Regions from separate parts of the Streptacidiphilus sp. PAMC 29251 genome, predicted to be linked through region 3. Evidence: riboswitches for the same ligand, from Rfam matches in the RefSeq annotation. Region 3 holds a riboswitch; each other region holds the start of a gene.
The links. Region 3 has a riboswitch for S-adenosylmethionine ahead of thrC (threonine synthase). Riboswitches for the same ligand answer to the same signal wherever they lie in the genome.
Positions count from the first base shown of each region.

Region 1: linked by a shared signal. The riboswitch ahead of ACXKR8_RS03565 (putative leader peptide) and the one ahead of thrC (threonine synthase) in region 3 are both predicted to bind S-adenosylmethionine.
Region 2: linked by a shared signal. The riboswitch ahead of ACXKR8_RS13270 (aminotransferase class V-fold PLP-dependent enzyme) and the one ahead of thrC (threonine synthase) in region 3 are both predicted to bind S-adenosylmethionine.

Region 1 covers NZ_CM135725.2:755,800-760,000, forward strand. The annotation lists gene ACXKR8_RS03540 (ABC transporter permease) at 1-169, opposite strand, end outside; gene ACXKR8_RS03545 (ABC transporter permease) at 67-801, opposite strand; gene ACXKR8_RS03550 (hypothetical protein) at 852-998, opposite strand; partial or broken gene ACXKR8_RS03555 (ABC transporter substrate-binding protein) at 1,007-1,645, opposite strand; gene ACXKR8_RS03560 (ABC transporter substrate-binding protein) at 1,656-2,141, opposite strand; gene ACXKR8_RS03565 (putative leader peptide) at 2,257-2,355, opposite strand; SAM riboswitch class IV at 2,378-2,490, opposite strand; gene ACXKR8_RS03570 (PLP-dependent cysteine synthase family protein) at 2,681-3,673, shown strand; gene ACXKR8_RS03575 (isopenicillin N synthase family dioxygenase) at 3,684-4,201, shown strand, end outside.
Region 2 covers NZ_CM135725.2:2,841,793-2,845,993, reverse strand. The annotation lists gene ctaE (aa3-type cytochrome oxidase subunit III) at 1-321, opposite strand, end outside; gene ACXKR8_RS13280 (hypothetical protein) at 627-1,037, shown strand; gene trpD (anthranilate phosphoribosyltransferase) at 1,116-2,186, shown strand; SAM riboswitch class IV at 2,257-2,391, shown strand; partial or broken gene ACXKR8_RS13270 (aminotransferase class V-fold PLP-dependent enzyme) at 2,447-3,819, shown strand; gene ACXKR8_RS13265 (Lrp/AsnC family transcriptional regulator) at 3,854-4,135, opposite strand; partial or broken gene ACXKR8_RS13260 (rhomboid family intramembrane serine protease) at 4,132-4,201, opposite strand, start outside.
Region 3 covers NZ_CM135725.2:4,617,785-4,621,985, reverse strand. The annotation lists gene ACXKR8_RS21605 (alpha,alpha-trehalose-phosphate synthase (UDP-forming)) at 1-1,275, opposite strand, end outside; gene ACXKR8_RS21600 (glucosyl-3-phosphoglycerate synthase) at 1,306-2,271, opposite strand; SAM riboswitch class I at 2,476-2,610, shown strand; gene thrC (threonine synthase) at 2,604-3,899, shown strand; gene ACXKR8_RS21590 (MoaD/ThiS family protein) at 3,896-4,171, shown strand.

The DNA of each region.
Region 1 (4,201 bases), 3.9 Mb from region 3:
CCTTCTGCCAGTTCAGATACCAGCCGAGTCCGGAGTTCACCCCGAAGTTCTCCGCCACCGTGAGGCTCACGAAGGAGGAGCCGAGGGCCATGAACGCTCCGGTGAAAATGCTCGGCAGAGCCGCAGGCAGGGCCACCCGCAGCAGCAGGAACCAGTTCTTCGCGCCCAGGGTCTGGGTGACGTCGTAGTACGAACGGGGATGCTGACGATGCCGGCCCGGGTCAGCACCGTGATCGGGAACCACACGCTGACCGCGATCAGGAACACCGCGCCGGTGTAGGCGCTCGGGAACAGCACGAAGATGACCGGCACCCAGGCCAGGGTCGGCACCGGGCCGAGGAACATCAGGATCGGGTGCACCCAGTAGTTGGCCTGCTGCCACCAGCCGATCGACACGCCGGTGACCAGACCGGCCAGCAGGCCCAACGCAAATCCCAGGGAAAGGAGTTGGAGCGAGTTGCCGAGGCTTTCGGCGAGGATCCGCCGGTCGTGCCAGAGGTGGTCGAAGATCTCCTGCGGCGCTGCGAAGTAGGGGGTGGAGAGGAGTTGCGTCTTGGCGGTGGAGATCTCCCAGAACACGGCCCAGAACGCCGATCCGAACAGCCAGGCGGCGCCGTGGGCGACGCGTGCGGCCGCACGGGCGCCGAGCCGGGTGCGGGCGCCCAGGCGGGTGCGGGTCGCACTCAGGGCCCAGAGCGCCGCGGCGGTCCCGGCGACGACCAGGCCCGCGATCGCCGTGAAGGTGGTGGTGTCGTGGATGGCGGCGGCGTCGGCGAGCGGCAGCTTGGAGCTGTCGTGCACGGCCTCGGTGAGGGCGCTGAAGGCGATCCAGGCGAGGATGCCGGCGCCGGTCAGGATGGGTTGATCCGGAGCGGATGGGTGACCTTCTCCAGGGCCGCGTGGATGCGCGCGGCGCCCTGGACGGTCGTTTCGGCGGACGGGTCCGGCTGTTGTTGCCCGGCTGTGGCCGGGGAATCCGTGAGCGTGCTGAGGTCCATGCCCGGCCTCAGAAGGTGAGGCCGAGGTTCACGAACACCTTGTCGGCGAGCGCCTGGGAGTCCGTGTTGGCGGGGAGGAAGCCGGTGTGGATGAACTTGTCGATGCCCGGTTGCAGCACCTGCTGCAGGTTCTTGGGCGAGGGGTCGAAGGTGAGGGTCTGCAGCACCGGCAGGATGTTCGCCGGGGTGTCCGGGATGTACTTCTTGCTGGACTCGAGCTCGGCCGTGGCCTGGAGGTTCGCCCCGGCCCAGCGTGAGCCCTTGGCCCAGGCGGTGACCAGCTTGGCCGCGGTGACCGGGTCCTGGCTGACGAACTCCTCATTGAGGGCGACCGCGCAGCAGGGGTAGGAGGAGTTGCGGCTCAGATCGCGGTTGTTCGACAGCTCCTTCGCCCAGCCCGCCTTGACCCCCTGGATGATCGGCAGGAAGCCGCCGGCGGTCGCGATGGCGTCAACTCGCTTGTCCTGCAGGGCCTTTGGCAATAGGTCCTGCTCGATGACCACCCACTGGACCTGCTTGGCCGCCGGACTGGAGTTGATGCCGGCGTCCAGCAGGTCGAGCGAGAAGAAGTTGGGAGCCGAACCCTGCAGACTGCTGACGCCGATCTTCTTGCCTCTCAGCGACGCCACCGTGGGCACCGAGCCGTCGTTGCGGACGTTAGAGGTCGAGGCAGCCGTGGTGCAGTCCGCCGGAGAGTTTGACCGGGGTGCCGTTGTAGATCGGGCCGAGGAAGTTGAAGAAGATCCCGTTGGTGGCGATGTACTTGCCCGAGCCGACCGCTGCGGTGACGTCCTCGTCGGTGCCGGTCTTCTTCAGGACCACGTTCAACCCGGCGTCCTTGAAGAAGCCCCGCTCGTAGGCGACGATCAGCGGGGCCTCGCAGACACCGCTGGGGGCGGTCACCGTCAGCTGCCGACCGGCCCAGGACTTGGTGACGGTGAGGCCGTCGGCGGCGGTGGTGTCCTTCCTGTCGCTCCTGATGAAGGCCCAACTGCCCAGCCCCGCCGCGGCCGCCACACCGGCGCCGACGGCGCCCAGGGTGAGCACACGGCGCCGGGAAACGCCTTGGGCGGCGTCGAGGTCCACATTCGCGTCGACGAGAGCGGGCTGTACAGGTTCGGGCTGCGGAGTTTCGTCACTCATTTCGGCATCCTGACGTATTTTCGGGCGCGCTGAAAGCGCCACGATGGATTCATCGATTCGTCAACGAAGAGGTTGCGCAGAAGGTATTACGGAACTGCGAGCCCGTGACGGCCCGTCAGAGCTCGGCGCGCGGGCCCGTACAGAGGGCGCCAGCCACGCGCTGCAGGTCGATGTGGCGACGGCTGCAGCTGGTGAACGCGTGTCGCGTACTCATCCGTCAGGACCTCCGCTCAGCGAATTCGCGCTTGCCGGGCCCCCACGGACCCGGCCTGGTGTTCACCTGGAGCACCCCACCGCGGAGGAGGGTTGCTGGTCAGCAGGCCAGGGCCGTTCGCTGACGCTCATCACCTATGGCGGGACCATAGCGCGCCTCCCACCGACCCGACAAGAGCCCGGAATTGGCGACACACTGCCGCAGCACGGGGTTCACATTCGGCGATGAAAATGGCAGGAACGGACGGGCGGGCCGACGGTGGGGAGCGGCCCGGCCCGCCCGGTCGACCCCCGTCGGCACGTTCCGCTTTGCGAGGAGTACGGCCTTGGATGTCCACGCTTCCCTTGCCGATGTGGTCGGCAACACTCCGCTGGTGCGGCTGAACCGCGTCACCGACGCGGCGCCCGCACCCGTCTACGCGAAACTGGAGTACGTCAACCCCGGTGGCAGTGTGAAGGACCGGATCGCCCTGGCGATGGTCGAGGCGGCCGAGGAGGCCGGGCAGTTGCTGCCCGGCGGCACGATCGTGGAGGGCACCTCGGGCAACACCGGGGTCGGCCTGGCCATGGTCGCCGCACAGCGCGGCTACCGCTGCGTCTTCGCGATCCCGGACAAGAGCAGCCCGGAGAAGGTCGCCGTGCTGCGGGCCTACGGCGCCGAAGTGCTCGTCTGCCCCGGGGACGTGCCGCGCGAGCACCCCGACCATGTGTTCTCCACGGCCGCGCGCGTCGTCGCGGAGACTCCCGGGGCCTGGCTGGCCAACCAGTACGACAACCCCGCCAACCCGGAGGCCCACTACCGCACCACCGGGCCGGAGATCTGGGAGCAGACGGACGGGCGGATCACCCACCTGGTCTCCGGCGTCGGCACCGGCGGCACCATCACCGGGACCGGCGAGTACCTCAAGAAGGTCAGCGGAGGCCAGGTCACCGTCGTCGGAGCCGACCCGGAGACGTCGGTGTACTCGGGCGGCGACGGAAGCCCCTACCTGGTCGAGAGCATCGGCTTCTTCCGTCACCCCGAGTCCCTGGACAACAGCTGGCCGCAGTCCTACCACCCCGAGGTGGTCGACCGCTTCGAGCGGATCAGCGACCGCGAGTCGTTCCTCACCGCCCGCCGGCTGGCCCGCGAGGAGGGGCTGCTGGTCGGCGGCTCCGCGGGCACCGCGGTGGCCGCCGCCCTGCGCGTGGCGAGGACGCTGGGGCCCCAGGATCTGGTCGTCGTCATCCTCCCCGACTCCGGACGCAACTACCTCTCCAAGGTCTTCGACGACCGCTGGCTCCAGGAACTCGGTTACCTGGCCCCCCGAATTCCGTGAAGGAGGCGCCGTGACAACGCCAGCATCCCTGCCGGTCATCGACATCTCCCGCTTTCGTGACCCCGCCGCCGACCGTCCGGCCTTCCTCGCCGAACTCCGGTCCGCCGCCCATGAGGTGGGGTTCTTCTATGTCACCGGGCATGGCGTCCCGGCCCGGCTGCGGGCGGAGGCGCTGGACGCGGCCCGGGAGTTCTTCGCACTGCCCGAGGCGCGTCGGCTGGAGATCGAGAACCTCAACTCTCCCCAGTTCCGCGGCTATACCCGGACCGGGACCGAGTACACGGCCGGCAGCGCGGACTGGCGCGAGCAGATCGACATCGGCCCGGAGCGGGCGGCGCTGGAACCCGTCCCCGGCGCCCCGGACTACCTGCGGCTGATCGGCCCCAACCAGTGGCCCCCGGCCCTGCCGGGGCTGCGCGACACCGTGCTGCGCTGGCAGGCCGAGGCGCTGCGGGTGAGCCGCGAGGTGCTGCGCGCGCTGGCTGCCGCGCTGGGACAGGAGGAGGACTACTTCGACCGCTGGTTCGA
Region 2 (4,201 bases), 1.8 Mb from region 3:
GGTGAGCATGAACCAGGCCCGGAGCTTCTTCACGTCGCCGCGCTCGGCGGCGAACACACCCATCTGGCAGGTGAAGGAAGAAAGCACCAGGACGGTGGTGTTCACCGACGCGAAGGGAACGTTCAGGGCCTCGTTGAGGGAATGCCAGTATTCCGTCCCGGTCACCGAGCGGAGTGTGAAGTACATCGCGAACAGGGCCGCGAAGAACATCAACTCGGACGCGAGCCAGACGATGGTTCCCACGCTGACCAGGTTCGGCCGGTTGACCGATCCGTGAGCGTGTCCGGTTTCTACTGCAGTTGCTGTCGCCACGACCGCCATTATGTCGGTCGCTTATTCCGTCTTCACTCCGGGGGTGGTTCCTCGGTGTGTCCGCACCCTGTCGTACCCTCCGCCGGGTGCCGGACCCCTGACGACCAGGCAGGTAGCCCGAATGGCGGGGAGCCCCGCACCGGGCCGCCCTCGCGCGACTGGCCGTGGGTCCCTCGAAATGGTGAACCCCGGACCGCCGGACGGCTGCCCCGACGATCTCCCCGGTACGCACCGGTGCTACAGCCCCCTCCGGCGGAGTAGCATCCGCGGGACGCCGAAGTGGTCCCGATCACATCCCAGGGGGATAACGGACGATGGCACTGAACGTTCTTGTCTACAGCGACGACCGAAACACGCGCGAGCAGGTCCTGCTGGCCCTGGGGAAGCGCCCCGCCGCGGACCTGGCGGAGCTTCAGTACCTGGAGTGCGCCACCGAGCCCGCCGTGATCAAGGCCCTGGACGCGCACGCCAAGGGCGGCCGCCGGCTCGACCTGCTGGTGCTGGACGGCGAGGCCACCCCGGTCGGCGGGATGGGCCTGTGCCGCCAGCTCAAGGACGAGGTCTACGGCTGCCCCCCGGTGCTGGTGCTGATCGGCCGTCCGCAGGACTCCTGGCTGGCCGCCTGGAGCCGGGCGGACGCGGCCATCGCCGCGCCGGTCGACCCGGTGGCGCTGGCCGAGGCGGCCACCACCCTGCTCCGGGGCGCCGCGCATCTCGTTCGCTGAGATCTCCCGTCCGGGCGATGTGCCCGGTCGCTAGGCTGGGGCCTCTCCCTCATCCCATCCAATGAGAGGCCCACGGCCATGGCTCACGTGTTTCCTGCGAACGGCGGCGGCGACCCCGTGCAGGCGCGCTCCTGGCCGGACGTCCTCAGCACGCTGATCGCGGGTACCGACCTGTCCGCCGCCGAGACCGGCTGGGCGATGGACCGGATCATGACCGGTGAGGCCACCCCGGCCCAGGTCGCCGCGTTCATGGTGGCGATGCGCGCCAAGGGCGAGACGGTGGAGGAGATCACCGGCCTGGTCGAGGCCATGTACGGGCACGCCACGGTGATCGAGGTGCCGGGGCGGGCGGTGGACATCGTCGGCACCGGCGGCGACCGGGCCAAGACCGTGAACATCTCCACCATGTCGGCGGTGGTCGCGGCCGGCGCCGGCGCGCTGGTGGTCAAGCACGGCAACCGGGCCGCCTCCTCCGCCAGCGGGGCCACCGACGTGCTGGAGAAGCTGGGCGTGAACCTGGGCCTGACGCCGCGGCGGGTGGCCGAGGTGGCCGCCGAGGTCGGCATCACCTACTGCCCGGCCCCGGTGTTCCACCCCGCCATGCGGCACGCCGGTCCGGCGCGTGGCGACCTGGGCATCCCCACCTTCTTCAATCTGCTCGGCCCGCTCACCAACCCGGCCCGGGTCCTGTCCAACGCGGTGGGCTGCTTCGACAGCAGGATGGCCGGGCTCATCGCCGGCGTGCTGGCCAGGCGCGGCGCGTCCGCGCTGGTCTTCCGGGGCGACGACGGGCTGGACGAGCTGACCATCACCGGCACCTCCACGGTCTGGCAGGTGCGCGACGGCGAGGTCGAGCGCAGCACCTTCGACCCGCACGACGTCGGCATCGAGTACGTCGGCATCGAGGCGCTGCGCGGGGCCGACTCCACGTACAACGCCGAGGTCGCCCGCCGGGTCTTCGCCGGCGAGCACGGCCCGGTGCGGGACGCGGTCCTGCTCAACTCCGCCTCGGCGCTGGTCGCCCTGGACCAGACCGCGGCCCCGCTGGCGGAGCAGCTGGCGGCGGCGATGAAGCGCACCGCCGAGTCGATCGACTCGGGCGCGGCGGAGGCGGCGCTGGCCCGCTGGGCTGCGGCGACGCACAAGTAGTCCCAACGGCTGTTCCACATGTTGGACAGGGGTTCTCCCGGTGGGCGGACCCCTGTCATACTTCTTCACAGGTCACGAGTGACAGCACGCGGTGAAAATCCGCAGCGGCCCCGGCTTGCTGTCCGGCAACCCTCCTTCCGTGGCGGGGTGCTTCCGGGTGACGACCAGGCCCTTCGGCAACACTGCCGCAGGGCAAGCGCGGATCCCTCTGTTGTACGGCCATTGGCCAGGGGTCCACTGGATGCCCTGGAGGGGCCGCTATGTCCACGTACTCTGATGTCGTCGCTGTCTGCGAGCCGCTGGCCGTGCTCGGCCGTGACGTCGAGGTGCCGCTGGTCGACGGGGACAAGGTCACCTACGCCGCGCTGGACTACGCCGCCAGCGCTCCGGCCCTGCAGCGGGTCTGGGACGACGTCGCCGCCTACGCCCCCTACTACGGCAGCGTGCACCGCGGGGCCGGCTACCTGTCCCAGCTCTCCACCGACCTGTTCGAGCAGAGCCGGGCCACCGTCGCCGAGTTCCTCGACCTGCGCGGCGGTGACCAGGTGGTCTTCACCCGGGCCACCACCGACTCGCTGAACCTGCTGGCGGGTGTGCTGCCGACCGGCACCCGGGTGTTCGCCTTCGAGACCGAGCACCACGCCTCGCTGCTGCCGTGGCGCCGCGAGGACCTGACCGTCAGCTACCTGCGCGCCCCGCGCTCCCCCGAGGAGGCGGTGGCCGCGCTGGACCAGGCGCTGGGGGAGTGTCCCGAGGGCCCCAAGCTGGTCTGCGTCACCGGGGCGTCCAATGTCACCGGGGAGATCTGGCCGGTCCGCGAGCTGGCCGCCACCGCGCACCGGCACGGCGCCCGGATCGTCCTGGACGCCGCCCAGCTGGCCCCGCACCACCCGGTGTCGGTCCGCGACCTCGACGTCGACTGGGTCGCCTTCTCCGGGCACAAGCTCTACGCCCCCTTCGGCGCGGGCGTGCTGGCCGGCCGCAGCGACTGGCTGGACGCCGCCGAGCCCTACCTGGCCGGCGGCGGCGCCAGCCGCACCGTGGCCCGGGAGGCCGACGGCTCGGTCGCGGTGGAGTGGCAGCAGGGGCCGGCCCGGCACGAGGCCGGCTCGCCCAATGTGATCGGGGCCTACTCCATCGCCTCCGCCTGCAAGGCGCTCACCGAGGCCGGGTTCGACCGGCTGGTGGCCCGGGAGCAGTACCTGATCGGCCGGCTGCGGGCCGGGCTCGCCGACATCCCCCAGGTCAAGGTGCTGACCCTGTTCGGCGAGGACCACCCGCGGGTCGGCGTGCTCTCCTTCGTGGTCCAGGACTGGAACAGCTCGCACTTCTCCGCCGCGCTGTCCGCCGAGTACGGCATCGGCGTCAGGGACGGGCTGTTCTGCGCGCACCCGCTGGTGCGGACCCTGCTCGGCGGCGAGGAGGCCTCCCCGTCCGAGTGCGGCGCCCCCGAGGCCTCGCTGCCGGGGGAGCGCAGCCTCAACGCGATCCGGGTCAGCTTCGGGGCCGGCACCCCCGACGAGCACATCGACCGCTTCGTCGCGGCCGTGCGCGAGCTGGTCACCCAGGGCGCGCAGTGGGCCTACCGGACCGAGGGGGCCGCTGCGTGCCCGACACCCGCCGCCAGGCCTGACTCGCCGCCTGGCCTGGGTCCCTCCCAGCGGCGGCTACTCGTCGAGGCCGATCGCGAAGGCGGCGTCCAGGTCGTGCCGGGAGTAGGTGCGGAAGGCGATGTGGGTCTCCGTGGACTCCACCCCGGCCACCTTGTTGACCTGGCCGGGGATCACCTCGGCCAGGTCGTCGTGGGCGCGCACCCGGACCATCGCCACCAGGTCGTGCTGCCCGGTCACCGAGTACACCTCGCTGACGCCGTCGATCGCGGCGATCGTCTCGGCGATCTCAGGGATCCTGTCGACGCTGGTCTTGATGAGCACGATCGCGGTGATCACGGGGGTTCTCCTGGCAGGATGGACGGCTTCGTCCGGCCAGAGTATCCACGCCTGCGGCAGTACAGC
Region 3 (4,201 bases):
GATGTCGTAGGGGTTGACCACGATGGCGTCCTGGCCCAGCTCCTCGTAGGCGCCGGCCTCGCGGGAGAGGACCAGGGCGCAGCCCTGGTCGGAGACCACCGGGACCTCCTTGGCGACCAGGTTCATGCCGTCCCTGATCGGGTTCACCAACGCCACGTCGGCCAGCCGGTACGCGGCCAGCGAGCGCGCGAAGTCGTCGTCCACCTGCAGCATCACCGGCTGCCAGGTCGGCGTGCCGAACTCGTCGTTGATCTCCTGGGCCACCCGCAGCACCGAGGCGGTGTACTCGCGGTACTCCGGCAGGTCGTGCCGGGAGGGGTAGGCGAAGGCGATGTGGACGACCCGGTCCAGCCACTCGTCGCGGGTCCGCAGCAGGTGCCGGTAGGCGTGCAGGCCGCGGACGATGTTCTTGGACAGCTCGGTCCGGTCCACCCGGACCACGGTCTTCCGGTCGCCGACCGCCTCGCGCAGCGAGGCCAGCCGGGAGTCCACGTCCGGACGGTGCGCCCGCTCGCGCAGGAAGTCGCCGTCCGCGCCCAGCGCGTGCACCCCGAGCTGGGTGGTCCGGCCCTTGTAGGTGACGGTGAGGGCGTCCCGGTCGACGTCGGCGCCGAGGATCGCCTCGCAGCAGTCGGCGAAGGCGCCGGCCCAGCGCCGGGTGAGGAACCCGGCGTGGTCCGCGCCCAGGATCCCGGCCAGCACGTCCCGGGCCACGTCGTCGGGCAGCAGCCGGTAGTAGTCCGGCGGGGCCCAGGGGGTGTGCGAGAAGTGCCCGATCCGCAGGTCGGGCCGCAGCTCGCGGAGCAGCCGGGGGGTCAGTGACAGGTGGTAGTCCTGGACCAGCACGGTGGCGCCCGGCGCCGCGTTCTCGGCCAGGGCCTCGGCGAAGGCGGTGTTGTACGCCTCGTAGGAGGCCCACTCGCGCCGGAAGGAGCTGCCGAAGACCGGGGTGGTCGGGGTGTTGAAGATCAGGTGGTGGACGAACCAGAGGGTCGAGTTGGCGATCCCGTTGTAGGCCCGGGCGAAGGTGCCCGGGTCGATGTCCAGCATCCGTACCGAGGGGTCGTCCAGACCCTGCCGGGTCGCGGCGCGGTCGCCCTCCGACAGCGCGGCGCAGACCCAGACCGAGTCGACCTCGTCGCCGATGGCGCTCAGCCCGGAGACCAGCCCGCCGCCGCCCCGGCGTGGGGTGAGGGTGCCGTCGTCCTCGACGGTGAACGAGATCGGACCCCGGTTGGAGGCGAGCAGAATCGATGCCGGACTAGCTGTGACCATGGTGCTCAGCCTTGCCTACTCGTGACCGGGTCAAACGTCGTTCGCGGTCAGCGTGACGATGGGTGGCCGGTCGGTGACCGGGATGTCCGCGGTGGTGGGGGTGAATCCGGCCGCGGTGCGGGTGAACTGGGTGAGCCTCGGGGTGGCCAGGTCGTCCGCGGCCTTGATCCGGTTGCTGCGGACCAGCCGGTCCAGCGCGGTGAGCTGGATGGTGGCCGCCATCCGGCCGAGGGCCTGCGCGTCCTGGTGCCGGTGGTGCCGGACGCCGACGTCCACCTGGGCCAGGGCGTCGAGCCCGGCCAGCTCCAGGGCGTCCACCAGCAGGCCCAGCTCCACGCCGTAGCCGGTGGGGAAGGGCAGCCGCTCCAGCAGCGAGCGCCGGGCCGCGTACTCGCCGCCGAGCGGCTGGACGAAACCTGCCAGCCGCGGCCAGTAGAGGTTCAGCAGCGGGCGGGCGACCAGCTCGGTGACCCGTCCGCCGCCGGCCGGGATGACCGCGTCCTCGGTCTCCAGCGGCCGGTCGTACATGGCCTTGACGAAGGCCACCTCGGGCTCGGTGAGCAGCGGCCCGACGATGCCGGAGACGAAGGCGGAGTCGAACTCGCGCAGGTCGGCGTCGATGAAGCAGACGATGTCGCCGCTGGTGGCGAGGAGCGAGCGCCACAGCACCTCGCCCTTGCCGGGCAGCACCGGCAGCTCGGGAAGTATCGAGTCGCGGTGCACCACCCGGGCCCCGGCGTCGGCGGCGACCTGCGCGGTGCGGTCGCCGGAGCCGGAGTCGACCACGACCAGTTCGTCCACCAGCGGCACGGCGTCCATCAGGTCGCGGCGGATGGCGGACACGATCCCGCCGACCGTGGCCTCCTCGTCCAGCGCGGGCAGCACCACGCTGACGGTGCTGCCGCTCGCCCGCTTGGCGGCGAGCAGCTCGGGCAGCGAGCGGTCGGCGGCCGCCCAGGAGCGGTGGCGCAGCCAGTCCGCGACCTCGTCAAGCACAGGACTCCTCTGGTGTGACACGGGCCGTGATGCGCGTCTCGTCTCGCGGACGCCCAGTGATCGCGGGCGTCGCTTCGGTTACAGTCTTGGGGATGACACGCGTCCGCCGCACGGTGGACACACGTCGTCAGCTCCACTCCGGTGCGACCACAGTATCCAAGCGCCGGAGCACAAACGCGGTCCGGCTGCGACCGGTCGCCATAGAGCTCATCCAGAGGGACTGAGGGAACGGCCCGTTGAAGTCCCGGCAACCCTCCTGCCAGCTACAGCCGTCAAGGCCCTGGTGGGGAAGGTGCCAATTCCGTCCTGCGGCGAAACGCGTCGCGGGGAAGATGAGGAGAGAGGGCCTCGCCATCATGGCTGCTGTAACTGTCACACCCGAGTCTTTCGGTCCCGCCGTCGCCCTGTCCTGCAGGGAGTGCGGTGCGCGGACCCCGCTCGCCCCCGACTTCGCCTGTACCGAGTGCTTCGGGCCCCTTGAGGTGGCCTACGAGCTGCCGAGCGGCGACCCCGAGGCGCTCCGGGCGCGGATCGAGGCGGGCCCGGCGAACATCTGGCGCTACGCGCCGCTGCTGCCGGTCTCCGCGGACGTGGCGACCAGGCCCAACATCAACCCCGGCTGGACCAAGCTGGTCAAGGCCGACAACCTGGCCCGCGAGCTGGGCGTCACCGGCGGCCTGTACGTCAAGGACGACTCCGGCAACCCGACCCACTCCTTCAAGGACCGGGTCGTCGCGATCGCCGTCGAGGCCGCCCGGGTCTTCGGCTTCACCACCCTCTCCTGCTCCTCCACCGGCAACCTGGCCGGAGCGGTGGGCGCCGCCGCCGCCCGCACCGGGCTCCGCTCCTGCGTGTTCATCCCGCAGGACCTGGAGCAGGGCAAGATCGTGATGGCTGCCGTGTACGGCGGCGAGCTGGTCGGCATCGAGGGCAACTACGACGATGTGAACCGCTTCTGCTCGGAGCTGATCGGCGACCCGGCCGGTGAGGGCTGGGGCTTCGTCAACGTCAATCTGCGGCCGTACTACGGCGAGGGCTCGAAGACCCTGGCGTACGAGATCTGCGAGCAGCTGGGCTGGCGGCTGCCGGACCAGCTGGTGATCCCGATCGCCTCCGGCTCCCAGCTGACGAAGATCGACAAGGGGCTCAAGGAGCTGATCGCGCTCGGCCTGGTCGAGGACAAGCCCTACAAGATCTTCGGCGCCCAGGCCGAGGGCTGCTCCCCGGTCTCGGTGGCCTTCAAGGCCGGCCACGACGTGATCCGCCCGCAGAAGCCGAACACCATCGCCAAGTCGCTGGCGATCGGCAACCCGGCGGACGGCCCCTATGTGCTGGACATCTGCCGGCGCACCGGCGGCGCGGTCGAGGACGTCAACGACGAGGAGGTCGTGGACGCGATCAAGCTGCTGGCCCGGACCGAGGGGATCTTCGCCGAGACGGCGGGCGGGGTCACCGTGGGCGTGCTGCAGAAGCTGATCAAGAACGGCCTGCTCGACCCGGCCGTCGAGACCGTGGTCCTCAACACCGGCGACGGCCTGAAGACCCTGGACGCGGTGGAAGCCACCACCGGCCTGTCCGCCACCATCCGCCCCACCCTTGACTCCTTCCGAGAGGCTGGCCTCGCATGAGCGTCTCCGTCCGCATCCCGACCATCCTGCGCACCTACACCGGCGGCGCCGCCGAGGTGAAGGCCGAGGGCGCCACCCTCGCCGCTGTCATCGCCGACCTGGAGGCCCACCACGCCGGGATCGGCGGCCGCATCCTCGACGACAGCGGCAAGCTGCGACGTTTCGTCAATGTGTATGTGAACGACGACGACGTGCGTTTCGCCGACGGCCTGGAAACCGTGATCGCCGACGGCGGCGCGGTGTCGATCATTCCCGCCGTGGCCGGTGGCTGATTTCATTCGTTCCGCCGCCTGACAAAAGCC